DNA from 2 places in the Brevibacillus sp. 1238 genome. Region 1 is predicted to be linked to the other one. Evidence: riboswitches for the same ligand, from Rfam matches in the RefSeq annotation. Region 1 holds a riboswitch; the other holds the start of a gene.
What was found. A riboswitch is a leader RNA that binds a small molecule or an ion and turns the genes downstream of it on or off. The one in region 1 is predicted to bind cyclic di-GMP.
Positions count from the first base shown of each region.

Region 1 (8,036 bases):
GGCGCACACAGCCACGAGAACGTCCCGCCTGATCTGCAAGCGGCTCATCATCGCCAGAACCAAAAGCCCGATGAACATGGCTGGCAAGGCGAAATCAAGCCCCAGCCCTTCCGGATTGGCAATCCATTGCCCAAAATAGGCGCCTGCCAGGTTGGCGACGATCCAGTTCAAATAAGCCGTCACATTCAAACCGTGCATCCATTTTTCGTCGATCTGTTTTTTCTTCGCCGCTTCGTTAATGGCAACCCCGAATGTTTCGTCCGTCAACAGCGAGCCTACCAGCATGTTCTTGAACGCTGACAAATGGCGAAAATAAGGAGAGAGAGCCGCACTCAGCAAAATATGGCGCAAATTCACAAACAAAATCGTAATGATAATTCCCGTAGCCGAGCTGCCCGCCGCGATCATGCCTGCCGCGATGAACTGTGCAGAGCCTGCGTACAGCAAAATGCTCATCAAAACAATTTCCATGATGCTCAGCCCAGCCGTCTTTTCCAGGACACCTGCCGCAAATCCGATGCTCAAATAACCGAGCAAGGTCGGAATGCAATCTTTGACCCCCTGCATGAAGCTTCCCTGATCTCTTGCGTTCGACAACGTTTCTACGTGCAGTTGCTCTCGCCCCACTGTTCTCCCTCTCTCTCTTTTTCACTGCTGGTTAAGAAAGCTTTTTCCCGTAACCACCTGGTAAAGATCCGGTTTGTTTCGCCAAAGCGTCTCGACTTTTTCCGGTCCTAGCACCTTTGTCACTTCTGCAAACATAATGTCGTGGCGAATGTACTCGACAGCCACCAAAACGAGAGCCGGGTCCTTCGTTTTGACGGCCCAGGCAGCCGTATTTGGCGCAAAATTGGCGATCAGGACTTCCTCCAAATCTCGCGCCACGATCGTGAGATGCCCGCCCATGCGCTCTTCTGCGACATCTGGCGCCATGTAGTCATGGTGATACGTCGTTCCCACCCGCGTCTGTGCTTGCCCAAACAGCACGGTAAAAACAGAAATGCCTGCCTCTGTGCACGCATCTACACTTTCCTGGATAGCCGGCACCTGCGGCTCCCAGATCGACAGCCATACTTCTCCTGTCGCCTGCTTGATCATTTGCCGCATCTCCGTCAGCACCAGTTCGTCGCCGCTGATTCGGCGAATCACATCGACTTCTTGCTCAGACTCCAAAGCGGACAAGCTTTTTTCCAAATAGTCGAAGGACTGCTCGAACTGTCCACGCAATCTGCGAATCAACTCTCTGGCCGCAAGCGGCGCGTAAGTCACAGGCTCTGAAGGCACCGTATAGACCGCCCCTTTTTCCAGCAGCTTGCCTATGACCTCGTAAATCATCGAGCGCGGTACGCCGGAGCGCTTGCTGATTTCGTATCCGGTAATCGGAGAATGCTTCAACAAGCCAATGTAAGCCTTGCACTCGTATTGGGAAAAACCGAGCTTTTGCAACTCTTTGTAAATGTCGTCCATATCGTCCTCTTTAGTCGTTAGTCTTATACTCACTATAATACCTCTCCCGCCAAACATGCAACAAAAAAAGCCCTCGGCATTCGAGAGCTTTTTTCACACATGCTGTTAAGCGATTTCTTTCACTTTAATATAAGAAACGTTTCGCACATTGATGACGATATCGTCGTACTGGAGCCATCCATCTTTCTGGTTGGCGACCATCTGGATGATCTCTTCCGGTTCTGTCGTCTCAATGCGGATCACTTCTCCCCCTGAAAAGTGAAATTCGATTGTTTTCGTCTCTGCCATCCTCTCATCCCTCCTCTTCTCTCTATCTTTATCGGATGGATGGTAAAATTTTGTTACGCTACTCTTACCGTTACCTTAATTCTGACTATTTTTATAAAGAATTGGTTATTTTTACCCTACCAAAACTTGACAAGACTGTTTCTTTTGGATTATATTTTGCATGATTCGACATGACTATACATTTTTCGCAAACTGAATGACAAAGGCAAAGTCATCGAAAGGTGGCGACGCAAAACCACGGGTCTAAAGTCTTCGACCATGACAGCCGGGTTGCCATACATCATGTGCGTAATTGTGCGATGATGGTGACTGAAAGCTGTTCCCGTGTGTGGAATGGCCTTTTTTGTGTGAAAAACGTCTCGACGTTTTTCAAGAAATTGGATGTGGCCGCTTGCGGTCAACAAAACGGTCATGGCCGTTTTGTGTGCAATCTCATAGAAAGGAGGCGCCAGTCCATCTATCAACAGTAAACTTGTACATGAAAAAACAAAAGAGAGATAAAAATGGAGTGGAGTATTATGTACAAACTGGTTGATTCAGTAGAGTCTTTGGCGAGTTTTCACCAAATCAAGGAGAGCGTTTGGACCTCCATGGGCTTTGAAATGGAATACGTCAAAAATGGTTCCGATGCTTATTTGCTATTGTCAGAAGATGACGAAGCAGGCGGTACTTTTGAATTTACGCCACATGAAAAATCTTCTGCTTTTCTCCGCAATTTGTTTCAGGACGTGTTGAGCGCCGATATGAAAGTGGTGGAAGTAGACAGTTTCGCTGTCTTGCCGAAATACCGTGGAAAACTGGGACGTTGGGGCGTTGCCCTCATGATCGATTATGCTGAAAAACACGGTTATACGCATGCAGTCGGTTTAGCAGACCCGGCTTTTTTTCAGTTGATTAATACAAAATACAACGTCAAAGCGACACAAGTGAAGGATATGGTCTATTACAAAGGGGCGAACGCCATCCCGACCATTTTTCACCTGCAGGAAGCCTATACAAGCAAGGACCATCCCGCATTTTCCTGGTATCAAACGCTTTGCAAACAAATAAAAGTTGAGGTTAGCTGACATGGAACTTTTACAAAGAAGAAATAATTGGGTCGTCATTGTTTTTGCAAGCATCATTACCGTGGTGCAAATCGTGAATCTCATCATGGGAGTGCCGATTTCCTTCGTCTTGACTGTGCTCGGTATTTTGTACGGAGTGCTGGCGCCGTTCGCGTATTTGTCCAATCGTCCGGCGTGGCGCGACAAAATGGCTCCATTCATGAAGTTTTTCAACTTCGCGGTAATCGGCATCTTCATGTTCATAATTACCGGGCTTGATCCTTGGCTGGTCAATATTATGACCATCATGTTCTTCGTAGCCGTCATGGGGATTTATCAGGACAGGCTGATCAACATTTTGACGATCGTGGCAGCGCTCGGGATCGTCACGTACTACTTCCTGACAAATGGCGAGGCGATTTTTTATACCTCCAATCCGGTTCATTTGATGTACTACCTGCTTACCTTCTGCTTCGTATCGGCAACAAGCATGATGCACGCGATATTCAACAACAGACTGCAACAGGAAAGCGAAGAACAGAAGCAACAGGCGATCGCTTCCAAAGAATCGCTGCAACGCATTTTGGATCAGATCAACGAATCGCTCAGCTCTGTGCAGGAATACCAGGAGAATCTGAACAAGGTGACGGATGGCGTGAATGTCCGGGCAGTTGAAACCGTCGCTTCCCTTCAGGAAATCATGCGCTCCTTCTCTGTGCAAACCGACAACACAAACGAGCTGCGCCGCGAGATGGGCACGACCAATCTCCAGGTAGAAGACATGACTCGTTCTGTCACAGAGATGCACGATTACGTAGAATCGACGAAAGAAGCGACCAATGAAAGCGGCAAGCGCATCAATAACATCGGCAGCGACTTTGAACGCTTCATCAAGGACATCCAGGATACGAACCGACTGATTCAAGAGCTGAACAAAGAAACGGAATCGATTGAAAAAATCATCCAAACGATCTCCGATATTTCGGCACAGACCAACCTGCTCGCACTCAATGCCACCATCGAGGCGTCCAGAGCCGGTGAGCATGGCCGTGGCTTTGCCGTCGTAGCGGATGAAGTGCGCAAGCTGGCCGAGTCTTCCAAAGTATCCTCCGAATCGATCTCGACCTTATTGATGACGATTCGCGAAAAAATGAAGCTCGTTTCCGACATGATCTCCGAGTCCCAGGTGTCTTTTGAAAAGAACAGCGAAGGCATTATGGAGGTCCAAGAAATGTTTACAAACGTGGACAACTACATGCACAACTTCGCGGAAAAAACCAAAAATCTGCAAGAGTTCATCGTCCACGTGCACAGCATGATCCAGGAAGTCAATGCAAAAGTCGAAGTCAACGCAGACATTACCGACAAGAACAAGGAAAGCCTCGAAGAAGTTCTCGTGCTCGTCTCTGACCAAAAAGAAGAGATCGTCAAAGTATCTGGCGGCTTCGAAAAGATCGAGCAACAAATTCGCGGCTTGAACACGTAAAAACCATTGGCAAAAATTCCACTGAAACTGTCCTCTTTTGAGGGCAGTTTTTTGCATTTATGGCAATAATGTTACCTAATTGTTACAACTGTGAACGAACCTCAACTTTTTTCCATCAAATTATTTTTTCTGCATAGCATGTCCTCCTGGTATCGCTTATAATACACATGAATTTTTTCCGTTTGCTTTCCTTCCATCATGGATCGATCCAACGCAAAGAGAGGCCATAGCCATATGCCTGTTATACATCGTTTCAAGCTGAGCCCGGGGAAAAAGATCGGTCTGACTGCCCTTCTGACGGGTCTGGTTTCCTTGTCCATCGTGTTGACGGTGACAATTTTGCTCATCGCATCTTATCAGTCCAAGAAGAAGTCACTGATCGATACCACGCTTACTTTGAACTATTCAAGCGCAAGCAAAATGAGTCAAATGATCAATTCCTTGTTCATCTCCATGCGAAGCAGCTTGCGTTATTCCGCCTCAGTCGTAATCGACCACCCCTCGCAGACGCAAAAAGAAGCCGACGAACATCTGGATATCCTTCGCAAAAGCAGCAACTATTTCAATTCGCTAACTGTCGTGGATGAAAACGGGATTATCCGCACCGTTTCTCCGGCGTCCATCGGCACAGTCGGCCAACACATTATCACCAAGGAAGGCAACTATGCCTTGGAACTGAAAAAGCCCTACATTTCCTTGCCCTACATATCTGCGAGAAGCAACCGCCATATTTTGTTCATGAGCGAGCCGATCTACGACAAAGAGGGCAAATATCGCGGCTTCATCGGCGGAACCATCTACCTCCAGGAGCACAACATCATGAACATGATTTTCGGCAGCGCGGCAACGGATACGACCGGATCTTCTTTTTCCATCGTCGGCTCCAACGGGCAGTTGCTGTTCCATCCGGATGAACAGTTGATCGGAAAAGATCTCAAATCCAATCCTGTCGTAAGGAAGCTGATGGCTGGGCGAAGCGGTCATGAACAAATGGCGAGCATACAGGGCGGGCAGTTGCTGGCCGGCTATGCCCCCGTTGCCGAAAACGGCTGGGGCGTCATGGTCACCTCTCCCATCGAGTTTGTCTACAACGAGCTGCATAGTCAGGTGAGACTGATGCTGGTTTATTTGCTGCCCCCTTCCCTGCTTTTGCTCCTGATTGTCATCAAGCTGGCCCACACGCTTGCCAGACCTTTTGTTCAACTTGCCGACCTGATGAGCAAGATGGGCTCGGAAAAAGTAGAGCTACCCCAAAATCGGCATCACTGGAACCGGGAAGCGGATTTGTTGACCAAAGCTTTTCGCAATGCTGCCAAAAAAATCAAGCGGAAAACAGACCGGCTAACGCATGAAGCAACGACCGACGCGCTTACGGGACTTGCCAACCGCCGCTCCGTCGAAAATTTGCTGCAACAATGGTTGCGGGAGAACAAAAGCTTTTCCATCCTGCTGTTGGATATTGATCGCTTCAAGCATGTAAACGACACCTTCGGCCATCCTGTGGGAGACGAAGTGTTGAAGCTGTTTGCCCAGATCATGACAACCTCTGTCCGCAAAAGCGATGTTTGCGGGCGGTTTGGCGGAGAGGAATTTATTGCCCTGCTCGGCGGCGCCTCCAGCGAAGATGCCTTTTCCATCGCTGAGAAAATCAGATGCAGCATGGAAAACAGTGTCACACCAACTGGCCAGACGATCACGGTTTCCATCGGGATCGTCAGCAGCACACGTCAGCTTCACTCTGTTCCCGCTTTGATTGAGCTTGCTGACCAAGCGTTGTATCAGGCCAAGCAGTCCGGCAGAAATCGGGTGGTAGTAGCCCAAACCGCGCAACCAAAAAACAGGCTTGATTCGTAAAAACTTGCGCGAGTGAACCCCTGTCTGTCACTCGCGAATAGCAGAGATCGCCTTGGACGCCTCGACGTTCAGGCGATTTTTTTATGCGCCCGTTGACAATATAAGCATCGGGATATATAGTTACTATAGTTAAGTTAACTAAACTAAATTACTTTGCAAGAGCTTTCTGATCTTGTCTTCTGTCTTCTCCCGGCTCATTTTGTTCGGACTTCGCGCAAATACTATTGTTCACGAGGAGGAAATCCATGCTTGCCGAATATCGAAAAATCGTCCATGAGTTGAACGATGCCTTTTACGAGTATTACATGTACTACAATAAAGTCGCGAAAAAGCTGGATGAGTTTCAGTTGACGCTTCAGCAGGAAAACTTGTTGCAGTACATCATTCGCAATGAACGGGTGACCGTCAACGAGATCGCCGCCTTTTTTTCCATTACGAAAAGCGCAGTCAGCCAAGTGTTGTCTCATCTGGAATCCAGGACGTTTATCAGGCGGGAAAGCAATCCGGAAGATCGCCGGGAGTCGTTTATCCTGCTGGGAGAAGCGGGGCAAACATACGCGGAGTTGATGGATGAAGCAGACGAAGCGTTTGTGAAACAATACTTTTCCCAAATCGACATGAGCGTGCTCGAACAAATGCTGGAAACGATCAAAAAGGTCAACCGGGCCATAAAAGAATCAGCAGATACAGAAAGCCGGTAAAAGCAAGCAGCCACGGCTGTGAGCGGATTGTAAATTCATTGGAGAGTTAGTGGGGAAAACCATGAAAAGGAACAACAACCAAAACTGGTCTTTAGGTTTAGTCTTGTTTAATTTATTTATTGCGTACGTCGGAATTGGCCTGGTCGTTCCGGTCATGCCGTCCTTTGCCCATGAGTTGAACCTGAGCGGAGAAGTCGTGGGCTACTTGATTTCCGCCTTTGCCTTCGCCCAGCTTCTCGCCTCGCCGATTACGGGCGTCTGGGTCGATACGTTTGGCAGAAAGAAAATGATTGTCTTCGGCCTGTTCTTGTTCGCATTCTCGGAGCTTATGTTCGGATTGGGCAACCAGGTCTGGATTTTGTTTTTGTCGCGAGTTTTAGGCGGAATCAGCGACGCTTTCATTATGCCAGCTGTCATCTCTTACATTGCCGATCGCACTTCGCTGGAAGACCGCGCTCGCGTGCTGGGCTATCAGGCTGCCGCCATCAGCGGCGGTTTCATCATCGGTCCCGGACTGGGCGGATTCATCGCAGAGCTGGGGATACGCGCTCCATTCTTTTTCGCAGCCGGATTTGCCGGCATCGCCGCCGTTATCTCGCTGTTTGTCCTGGAAGAGTCGCTGACGAAAGAACAAATGGCAAAAAATAAAGCGCAAAAAGTGAGCGTCAGCTTCATCGGTGAGATCAAAAAATCGTTCCGCTCGATCTATTTTGTGCCCCTGTTGATTGTGTTTGTGCTCTCTTTCGGCCTTGCCGCATACGAGATGATGTTCAGCCTGTTTGTTGATGCCAAATTCGGCTTCACTGCCAAAGATATCGCCGTCATCATTACCGTCGGCTCCGTTTTCGGCGTAGTTGCCCAGATCGCTTTCTTTGAGAAGCTGGTGGACAAGTTTGGCGAGAAAAACATGATTCAAACGACGCTCGTGACAGCCGCGCTGTTTATTTTTGCGACGGTCTTCATCAACAGCTATTGGGGAATCATGGTCGTCAGCAGCATCGTGTTTTTTGCCTGCGACTTGCTGCGCCCTGCTGTAACCACGCTGCTTTCGAAGATGGCCGACGAGGACCAGGGCTTTGTCGCCGGGATGAACTCCACCTATACAAGCCTCGGAATTATTGTTGGTCCCGCAGTCGGTGGCATTTTGTTCGACTGGAACATCAACTTCCCGTACATGTTCGCCGCTGTCGTGCT
Region 1 is NZ_JARXWC010000021.1:10,334-18,369, reverse strand. Features, by position in the region: gene M2298_RS27075 (AzlC family ABC transporter permease) at 1-567, opposite strand, end outside; gene M2298_RS27070 (TrmB family transcriptional regulator) at 649-1,467, opposite strand; gene M2298_RS27065 (hypothetical protein) at 1,573-1,755, opposite strand; cyclic di-GMP riboswitch class I at 1,950-2,033, shown strand; gene M2298_RS27060 (GNAT family N-acetyltransferase) at 2,274-2,822, shown strand; gene M2298_RS27055 (methyl-accepting chemotaxis protein) at 2,824-4,287, shown strand; gene M2298_RS27050 (sensor domain-containing diguanylate cyclase) at 4,522-6,141, shown strand; gene M2298_RS27045 (MarR family winged helix-turn-helix transcriptional regulator) at 6,387-6,842, shown strand; gene M2298_RS27040 (MFS transporter) at 6,904-8,036, shown strand, end outside.

Region 2 (8,036 bases), on a different contig from region 1:
ACACCGTTTGGCTTGGGTACCAGCTTGGAAGGCCATGCGATTCCGTACGCAGGGGGAATCAGTATGGACTTTTCGCTGATGAACCAAGTGCTGGAGGTGCGTCCGCAAGACTTTTTGGTCAGAGTACAGCCGGGGGTGACGCGTACTCAGCTCAATCGCGAGTTGAAAAAGCACGGTTTGTTCTTTTCCGTTGATCCGGGTGCTGACGCGACATTAGGCGGGATGGCGGCCACCAATGCGAGTGGCACCACTTCCGTCCGCTACGGTGTCATGCGCGACCAGGTCCGCGATTTGCAGGTCGTTCTCGCAGACGGGCGGATCATTCATACGGGCAGCATGACGGCCAAATCATCGTCCGGGTATCACCTGACAGGGCTGTTCGTCGGATCAGAAGGGACATTGGGCGTGTTTACAGAACTGACGCTACGTGTGTACGGGATTCCCGAGGCGACGATGGCAGCGCGGGCCAGCTTCCCAACCGTTCAAGACGCGGTAGATACGGTCGTGGATATTATGGGGGCGGGGATTCCCGTTGCCCGCATCGAGCTGGTTGACGAGCGTTCCATTCAGCAGGTGAATTTGTACAAGGAAACGAGCTATCCGGAAAACCCGACGCTTTTTATTGAGTTTCACGGCAGCGAGCAAAGCCTTGCGCATGACATTGAGTTCGCCCAAAACATCAGTGCCGAGCACGGTTGCACGCAGTTTCTGTTCGAGACTGATTCCAAAGCCCGTGCCGCGCTTTGGGATGCGCGTCACAATCTGGCTTACGCTTTTCTGCACAAATCGCCCGGCAAAAAAATGATGGTGACCGATGTATGCGTGCCTTTTTCCGAACTGGCGAAGGCAGTCGTGGACGCCCGGCAGGCCATTGACCGCTCAGGTTTGGATGGAGCCGTGCTGGGACATGTCGGCGACGGAAACTACCACGCGATTTTGATGATCGACGTACATGATGCACAAGAAATGGCCCGAGCCGAGGAACTGAACGCCTATCTGGTAGAGTACGCGCTGAGCCGCGGCGGGACGTGCACCGGAGAGCATGGCGTAGGAGTGGGCAAAGTCAAATATCAGCGCAAGGAGCACGGAGCGGCGCTGGACGTGATGCGGTCGATGAAGCAAGTTCTCGATCCGAACGCCATCCTGAACCCGGGGAAAATATTCGCAAACTAGCAATGGCCTGCATTCTGATCTGGCATGATCGAATGCAGGTTTTTCTTTTTGGCGAAATATGGCGAAAGGTAGAGGAGAAAGGGCGAGGATGTGGAATGTAGGAGATTGGTAAATAAACATTTCGCAAGGCAGGGAGGCAGGCATGCATGAAGTCGATTGTTGAGATTGCCCAGGCAGCAGGGATCGATGAGCAGGATCTGGAGCTTTACGGAAAGTTTAAGGCAAAAATATCTGATGAACTATGGAATAAGATAAAAGATCGACCTGATGGCAAGCTGATTCTCGTCACCGCGATGAATCCGAATCCGGCCGGAGCGGGTAAAACGCTGACGACGATCGGTCTGTCGCAGTCGCTTAATTTGCTTGGGAAGAAAACGATTGCCGCTCTCAGGGAGCCATCTCTGGGGCCGTGCATGGGCATCAAGGGAGGCGCTACCGGAAGCGGCAAGGCGCAAATTCTCCCCGCAGATGAAATCAACCTGCACTTTACCGGAGACATTCATGCGATTACAGCTGCGCACAATTTGCTCGCAGCGATGATTGACAATCATATTTTCCACGGCAATCCGCGCGGCATCAATCCGAAGAAGATTGTCTGGAAACGGGCGATGGACATGAATGACCGAGCGCTCAGAAATATTGTGGTCGGACTCGGCGAAGGCAACGGCATGACACGCGAGGACGGCTTCATGATTACGACTGCTTCGGAGATCATGGCTATTTTGTGCTTGAGCGAAAACCTCGCCGATTTGCGCGACCGACTGAATCACATCATCATCGGCTACGATTATCAGGATCAGCCGGTTCGTGCGGAGGAAATCAACGCGGTAGAAGCAATGTGCGTCCTGCTCAAGGAAGCGATCAAGCCGAACCTGGTGCAAACGATTGAAGGCACGCCTGTCATCGTCCACGGCGGTCCTTTTGCCAACATCGCCCATGGTTGCAGCAGCGTGATCGGAACCAAAACCGCTCTCAAGCTTGCAGATTACGTCGTAACCGAAGCGGGCTTCGGCGCTGATTTGGGCGCAGAAAAGTTTTTTGACATCAAGTGCCGAAAAGCGGGACTGACTCCATCGGCGGCCGTAGTGGTGATTACCGTTCGTTCGCTGAAATACAACGGCGGGGTGAAAGTGCCTGATCTGGCGGAAGAAAACCTCGCTGCATTGGAGGCAGGCTTTGCCAACGTTCGCCGCCATCTGGAGAACCTCCAAAAGTTCGGCGTACCAGCGATTGTAGCCATCAACCATTTTGCCACAGATACGCCAAGAGAGATCGACGCAGTCGTGAAGCTGTGCCAGGAGGCCGGAGCGGAAGCGGCGCTATCCAAGGCTTGGGCAGAAGGCGGCGAAGGTGCGGTCGAACTGGCTGAAAAAGTAACGCGGGCGGCAGAGCGTCCTTCGCAGTTCCGCTTTTTGTACGAAGAAGACCGCAGCGTGAAAGAAAAAATCGAGACGGTCGTGAAGGAGATTTACCGCGGTTCTGGCGTAGTCTTTTCCCCATTGGCATTGAAGACGATCCAAAAGATCGAAGACATGGGGCTGGCCCATCTGCCTGTCTGCATGGCGAAGACACCATACTCGTTTACAGATCGCGCTGACCAGCTGGGAGCACCTGTAGACTTCACCATTCAGGTGAGCGAGGTGCGGATTTCGGCGGGGGCAGGCTTTATCGTGGCGCTCACCGGAAGCCTGGTGACGATGCCTGGACTTCCGAAAAAGCCGGCAGCCGAGTCGCTGTACGTGGATGAGCACGGCCATGTAGAGGGACTGAGCTAAGCAACACAAAGGCAAAAAGCTGACACGGGCAACAAAGTGTCAGCTTTTTTTCGCGCTTAGGCAGAGCTAAACAAGCCTGCAAACCCGGTTGTAGTTGATCATGGGAGCTTTCTTTCGTTATCATAGAAGAGAACACCTATCTGTTTTGGAGGTTTTGCTGGAAACCAAAATTTTACCAAAAACAGACGGTGTTTTTCTATTTTTTTCTCGAAAGTTGGGAAAATTGCCTCAGATTATCAGTTGCATAGCGGAAAGGAGGCTCACAGCTACTCATTCATCCATCTTTTCCATACTTCTAAGATGAAGAGGAAGGTGCCATGTGGATCAAAAAACATTGATTACCAAGCAGCGCAATAAAATTGTCATTTGCATTGGATGGCTTATGGTAGTACTGCAAGTAGCGATCGATATAACACGAGGTTTAAGCCTTGCTTTTGTCATTCAGTGGTTCGTGTTTGCCGGGATTTGTTTGCTGCTGATGTGGATGAACCGCGCAGCGAAAACCATTTTGCTCATTCCGTATGTCTTGGTTGGCGTCCTTTCTCTTATTTGTGTTATGCATTTGCTTACTTTTCCCCGGACAGCCGAGAGGAGTATGCTAAATTTGTTCGAGTACCTCGCTCTTGTATCTCTTTATCCCAACTATCGCCCTGTTATCGCGATGTCAGTTGTAGCCATCATTACTGCGAATCTAGGTCAATATCTGAATGTTTATGCAGATGCAAATAATGTTCCGCTCGTCGTGGTTGCCATCATCACGATCTATGTCGCAAAGCTTAACGAGAACGTGTATTTGCAAGCGGAAAGCCGGCATAAGGAAACGCTGTTTGCTAAACAGCAAATCGAGCAAATTTTTGGTAAGGTGTTACATTCGGTGGAGACGCTTAAACAATTCAGCTTGTCGCTAAAAGATAATGTCCTTTTTACGGAACGCGTCTCTCGGGAAGTATTGACGTCTTTTTCCGAGGTGGCTAAAGGCGTGCAACTGCAGGCAGCAAGTGTCGGCGATATCTCCAACTCCGTACAAGATTCAAATCATGGAGTTCAGCGAGTAGCCGCCAGTTCGCAGCGCATGAAAGATTTAACATTAGCGACTGTGAAGGTAACGGAAGAAGGAAATGAACAGGTGTCGACGCTAACGAAACAAATGGCTCATATCAGTACGATCATCGATAAAACCGTGACGTTGATGAACGAGCTTCATGAACGAAATCAGCAAATCGGTTCTGTTCTTTCCAAGATTAGCGAGATCTCCAACCAAACCAACCTGCTGGCCTTGAATGCTGCCATCGAAGCAGCGCGTGCGGGAGAGCACGGGCGGGGTTTTGCCGTGGTTTCTGATGAAGTGAGGAAGCTGGCTGTCCATTCACAGCAATCGACGGAAGAAATAGCAGGCATATTGGTGGATATCCAAAATAAAACAAGCGACCTTGCCAAGCAAATCATTACCGGACAAGCCGCTGTTGTAGACAGTCAAAACGCTGCGCAGCACACAGAATCCATATTAAAACAAATTACAAATAACGCGAATAGCGTTGTCATTCAAGCGGGCGAGGTTGAGACGCTCATTCATGCGTTGGAGAATGGCTCGCTGCGGATTGTGGATGAAATCACCCAGATTTATAGCGTAACGGAACAATCGAGTGCGTCGGTAGAGCAAGTATTGGCGAGTGTAGACGAACAAACAGAACGGATCGAACAAATTGTGGCAAGCTTTAGAGAGCTGGAGCTGCTTACCGATACGTTAAGCAGCTTGGCTGTGGAGTCTGGGAAGTAGCTATGATCTGATAGTATCCCCTTTAAGTAGACATGGCGTGAAAAGCGCACAATGGTTTACTTGGAGGGGCTTTTTTGTAATTTTATGCAAGAAAAGTAGTTTAGCTATCAAACAAATCGGGTAAAGATTTCGTGTGGAAAAAAATCCAAGGCATTATTTGAAAGTTAACCCACATTTTTACTTTCGTGTGCTATAGTAAATTTATAAACAAAATACGACAAAAAATGACAAAGGCAAACCTGTTGAAAGGCAGGGACGCAAAGCCACGGGTCTAAGGCAAGCAGATTGCATTTCTCTGCTGCTACGATAGCCGGGTTGCCATGCCGAACGCAAAAAGGCTGTCCGGGTGGCAGTCTTTTTTGTTGTGAAAAAAAGGATAGGAGGTACACCGTGTGATGGAATCAAGTCTAAAGAAAAAGTTAATTGTCGTTATGTGCCTGCTTTTGATCATCAGCTTGGGCACGGTATGCGGGGCCAGCTACTACAGCTCTTCGCAATTGCTATCATCGAGCCTGGACAAAGAAGCGGAACTGACAGCCAGCAATCTATCCATCCGTATCGACAGCTTCTTCCAGGAAAAAATCGGAATCGTGGAAACAGTCGGGGAGATGATGTCCTCAGACAACAATTTCGAGCATGACTTGAGGCTGATTCAGGAAGCGCAAAAGAAAAACCCTGAGTTTGAAACGTTTTTCTTTTCCTATGACTTGAGCGGCAAAAAGGTCATCAACTTCAAAGGAGAGGAAACCAATCCTTCCGACCGTCCGCATTTTCAGGAAGCAGGAAAAGGCGAAGGGAAAATCATCGTATCCGAGCCGGTTGTTTCCCAACGGACAGGCAATAACATTGTGACGGTCATTTTGCCATTGATGAAAGACAACCGCCAATACGGCTATGTCGGCTCTACTATCCCAATCAATGAGATTCAAAAAACGGTTTCCGAAGAGAAATTCGGGCACAGCGGCTATGCTTTTCTCGTCAGCAAAAAAGGAACGTATATCTGGCATCCGAATAGCGAGTTCATTTTGAAGCAATCCGTGCTGGAAAGCGACATTCCCGAGCTGAAAACGGCATTTGAAGCGACGCAGCAAGGCGGGCATGGAATTATTCAATACCAGCAGGAGCAAACAGCGCAGTTCTCCTCGTACGCATCGACGAAACTGAACTGGGGCGTATTCATCACGGCTCCGGTCAAAGATTTGCACGCTCCGGTAAATGAGCTGTCGATCAAGCTGCTTGCGATTTCACTGGTTGTGTTGGCGCTCGGGATCATTTTCGTATACTGGCTGTCTGTTCGCCTGGTGAAACCGATTCAGCGTCTGAACCAAGTGGTCAATGTGGTGGCGCAAGGGAATCTCACGCAGACCGTTACGGTAGACGGCAAGGATGAGCTTGCGGTGCTTTCCCGTGACTTCAACCAGACTGTTGCCCACTTGAAAGGTCTGATTGAGGGGGTATCGCAATCTTCCGAGCAGGTGCTGCGCTTTACTCAGGAAGTATCGGCAGGCATTGAGCATGCGACGGAAAACGTCAATCGCATCGGGCAATCGATCAATCAAATTGCAGGCGGAGCGGAAGCGCAGGCGACCAGCTCCAAAGATGTCGCGCTGTCCATGAATGATATGGCAGCAGGGATCGTGAAAATCGCCGAGACATCTGCGCATGTTTCCGAGGCGGCGCGCGAGGCTTCGGAACAGGCTGAGCAAGGAACGACTGTCGTGGAGCAGGCGGTGCGGCAAATGGGCAGCATCGGCGAAGGAACGACCAAAGCAACTGAGGCCATCGAACGTTTGAACAGCCGCTCCAAGGAAATCGAAGGGATTCTCGATACGATCAGCCAGTTGACGTCGCAAATCAACCTGCTCGCTCTCAATGCGTCGATTGAGGCTGCGCGGGCTGGCGAGCATGGACGAGGCTTTGCCGTCGTGGCCGGAGAAGTGAAAAATCTCGCTCACCAATCCGAGGAATCGGCTGCGAAAATAGCGACACTGATTCACGAAATCCAACAGGATACCCGTCATGCCGTCGAAGTGATGAACACAGGCAACCGCGAAGCGCACGAAGGAATCACGATGATTGAAGAAGTCCGGGAAATTTTTGCGCATATTTTGGAGTCTTCCCGCAATGTTGCTGCCCATATTTTGGAGGTGTCAGCAGCATCGGAAGAAATGTCCGCAGGCTCCGAGCAGGTGAGCGCCTCGGTGGATGAAATGCATCATATCGCGAAGCTCGCTACTTCTGATGCCCAAAAGGTTGTGGAGGCAACAGCCGAGCAGCTTCAGGCCATTCAAGATATCGCCCGTTCCGTCGAGCATTTGAACGCCGTGACGGAAGAACTGCAACAAGGGGTTGGCAAGTTTAGCCTGTAGGTCCCATCCCTGTTAAAGGGGGGATGCGATATAAGGGATGAGACAGTTTGAACAAAGCAAGACAAACAAAGAGAGCAACAACCAGGAGGAGAAGAAACCGATGAACAAGTGGACCAAAAGAATGGTGGCGAGCACACTCGCTGCAACATTGCTGATGACTGGAACCGGAGCGTTTGCCGCAACTGCGGGAACACCGAATGGACAAGCCGTGGCGGTAGAAGCGGCCAAAAAACAGGACAATAAAAAGTTTGAGTCCCGCCTCGACGAGATCATCGCACGAGGATATATTGTGGTGGGAACGCCTGGGGACTACAAGCCGTTCACATATTTGAATCCGAAGACGAACGAGTTTGAAGGCTACGACATTGACGCCATGAAAGAGTTCGCCAAAAGCCTGGGCGTAGAGGCGCGCTTTGTGCAGACTTCATGGCCGACGATGATGGACGATCTGCTGGCAAACAAATTCGACATCGCGGTAGGCGGCGTGACACGCAACACGGATCGGCAGAAAAAAGCGCACATGGGCGATCCGTACATCGAATTTGGCAAAGCGCCGTTGATTCGCGCGCAAGACAAGGACAAGTACAAGAGCCTGGCCGACATTAACAAGAAAGAAGTGCGAATCGGGGTAAATCCGGGCGGCACCAATGAAAAGTTCGTGCGTGACTATTTGAAAAACGCGACCGTGACTGTCGTGCAAAACAATCTGGACATCCCGGGCCTTGTCGCAAACGGCACGTACGATGTCATGATCACCGATACGATTGAAGCGATGGTTTACTCCAAAGCAGACTCCCGCCTGTACGCTGCTTTGACCGACAAGCCGTTTACCCGCAGCGAAAAGGCGTACATGATTCCGCGTGGCGACTTTATTTTTGCCAGCTATCTCGATGTGTGGATGGACGAAATGAAGCTGCAAGGAAAATTCGATGAGCTGTTCCA
Region 2 is NZ_JARXWC010000005.1:335,962-343,997, reverse strand. Features, by position in the region: gene M2298_RS15175 (FAD-binding oxidoreductase) at 1-1,173, shown strand, start outside; gene M2298_RS15170 (formate--tetrahydrofolate ligase) at 1,320-2,948, shown strand; gene M2298_RS15165 (methyl-accepting chemotaxis protein) at 3,268-4,725, shown strand; cyclic di-GMP riboswitch class I at 4,948-5,048, shown strand; gene M2298_RS15160 (methyl-accepting chemotaxis protein) at 5,121-7,094, shown strand; gene M2298_RS15155 (transporter substrate-binding domain-containing protein) at 7,195-8,036, shown strand, end outside.
Region 2: another riboswitch for cyclic di-GMP. It lies ahead of M2298_RS15160 (methyl-accepting chemotaxis protein); the one in region 1 lies ahead of M2298_RS27060 (GNAT family N-acetyltransferase).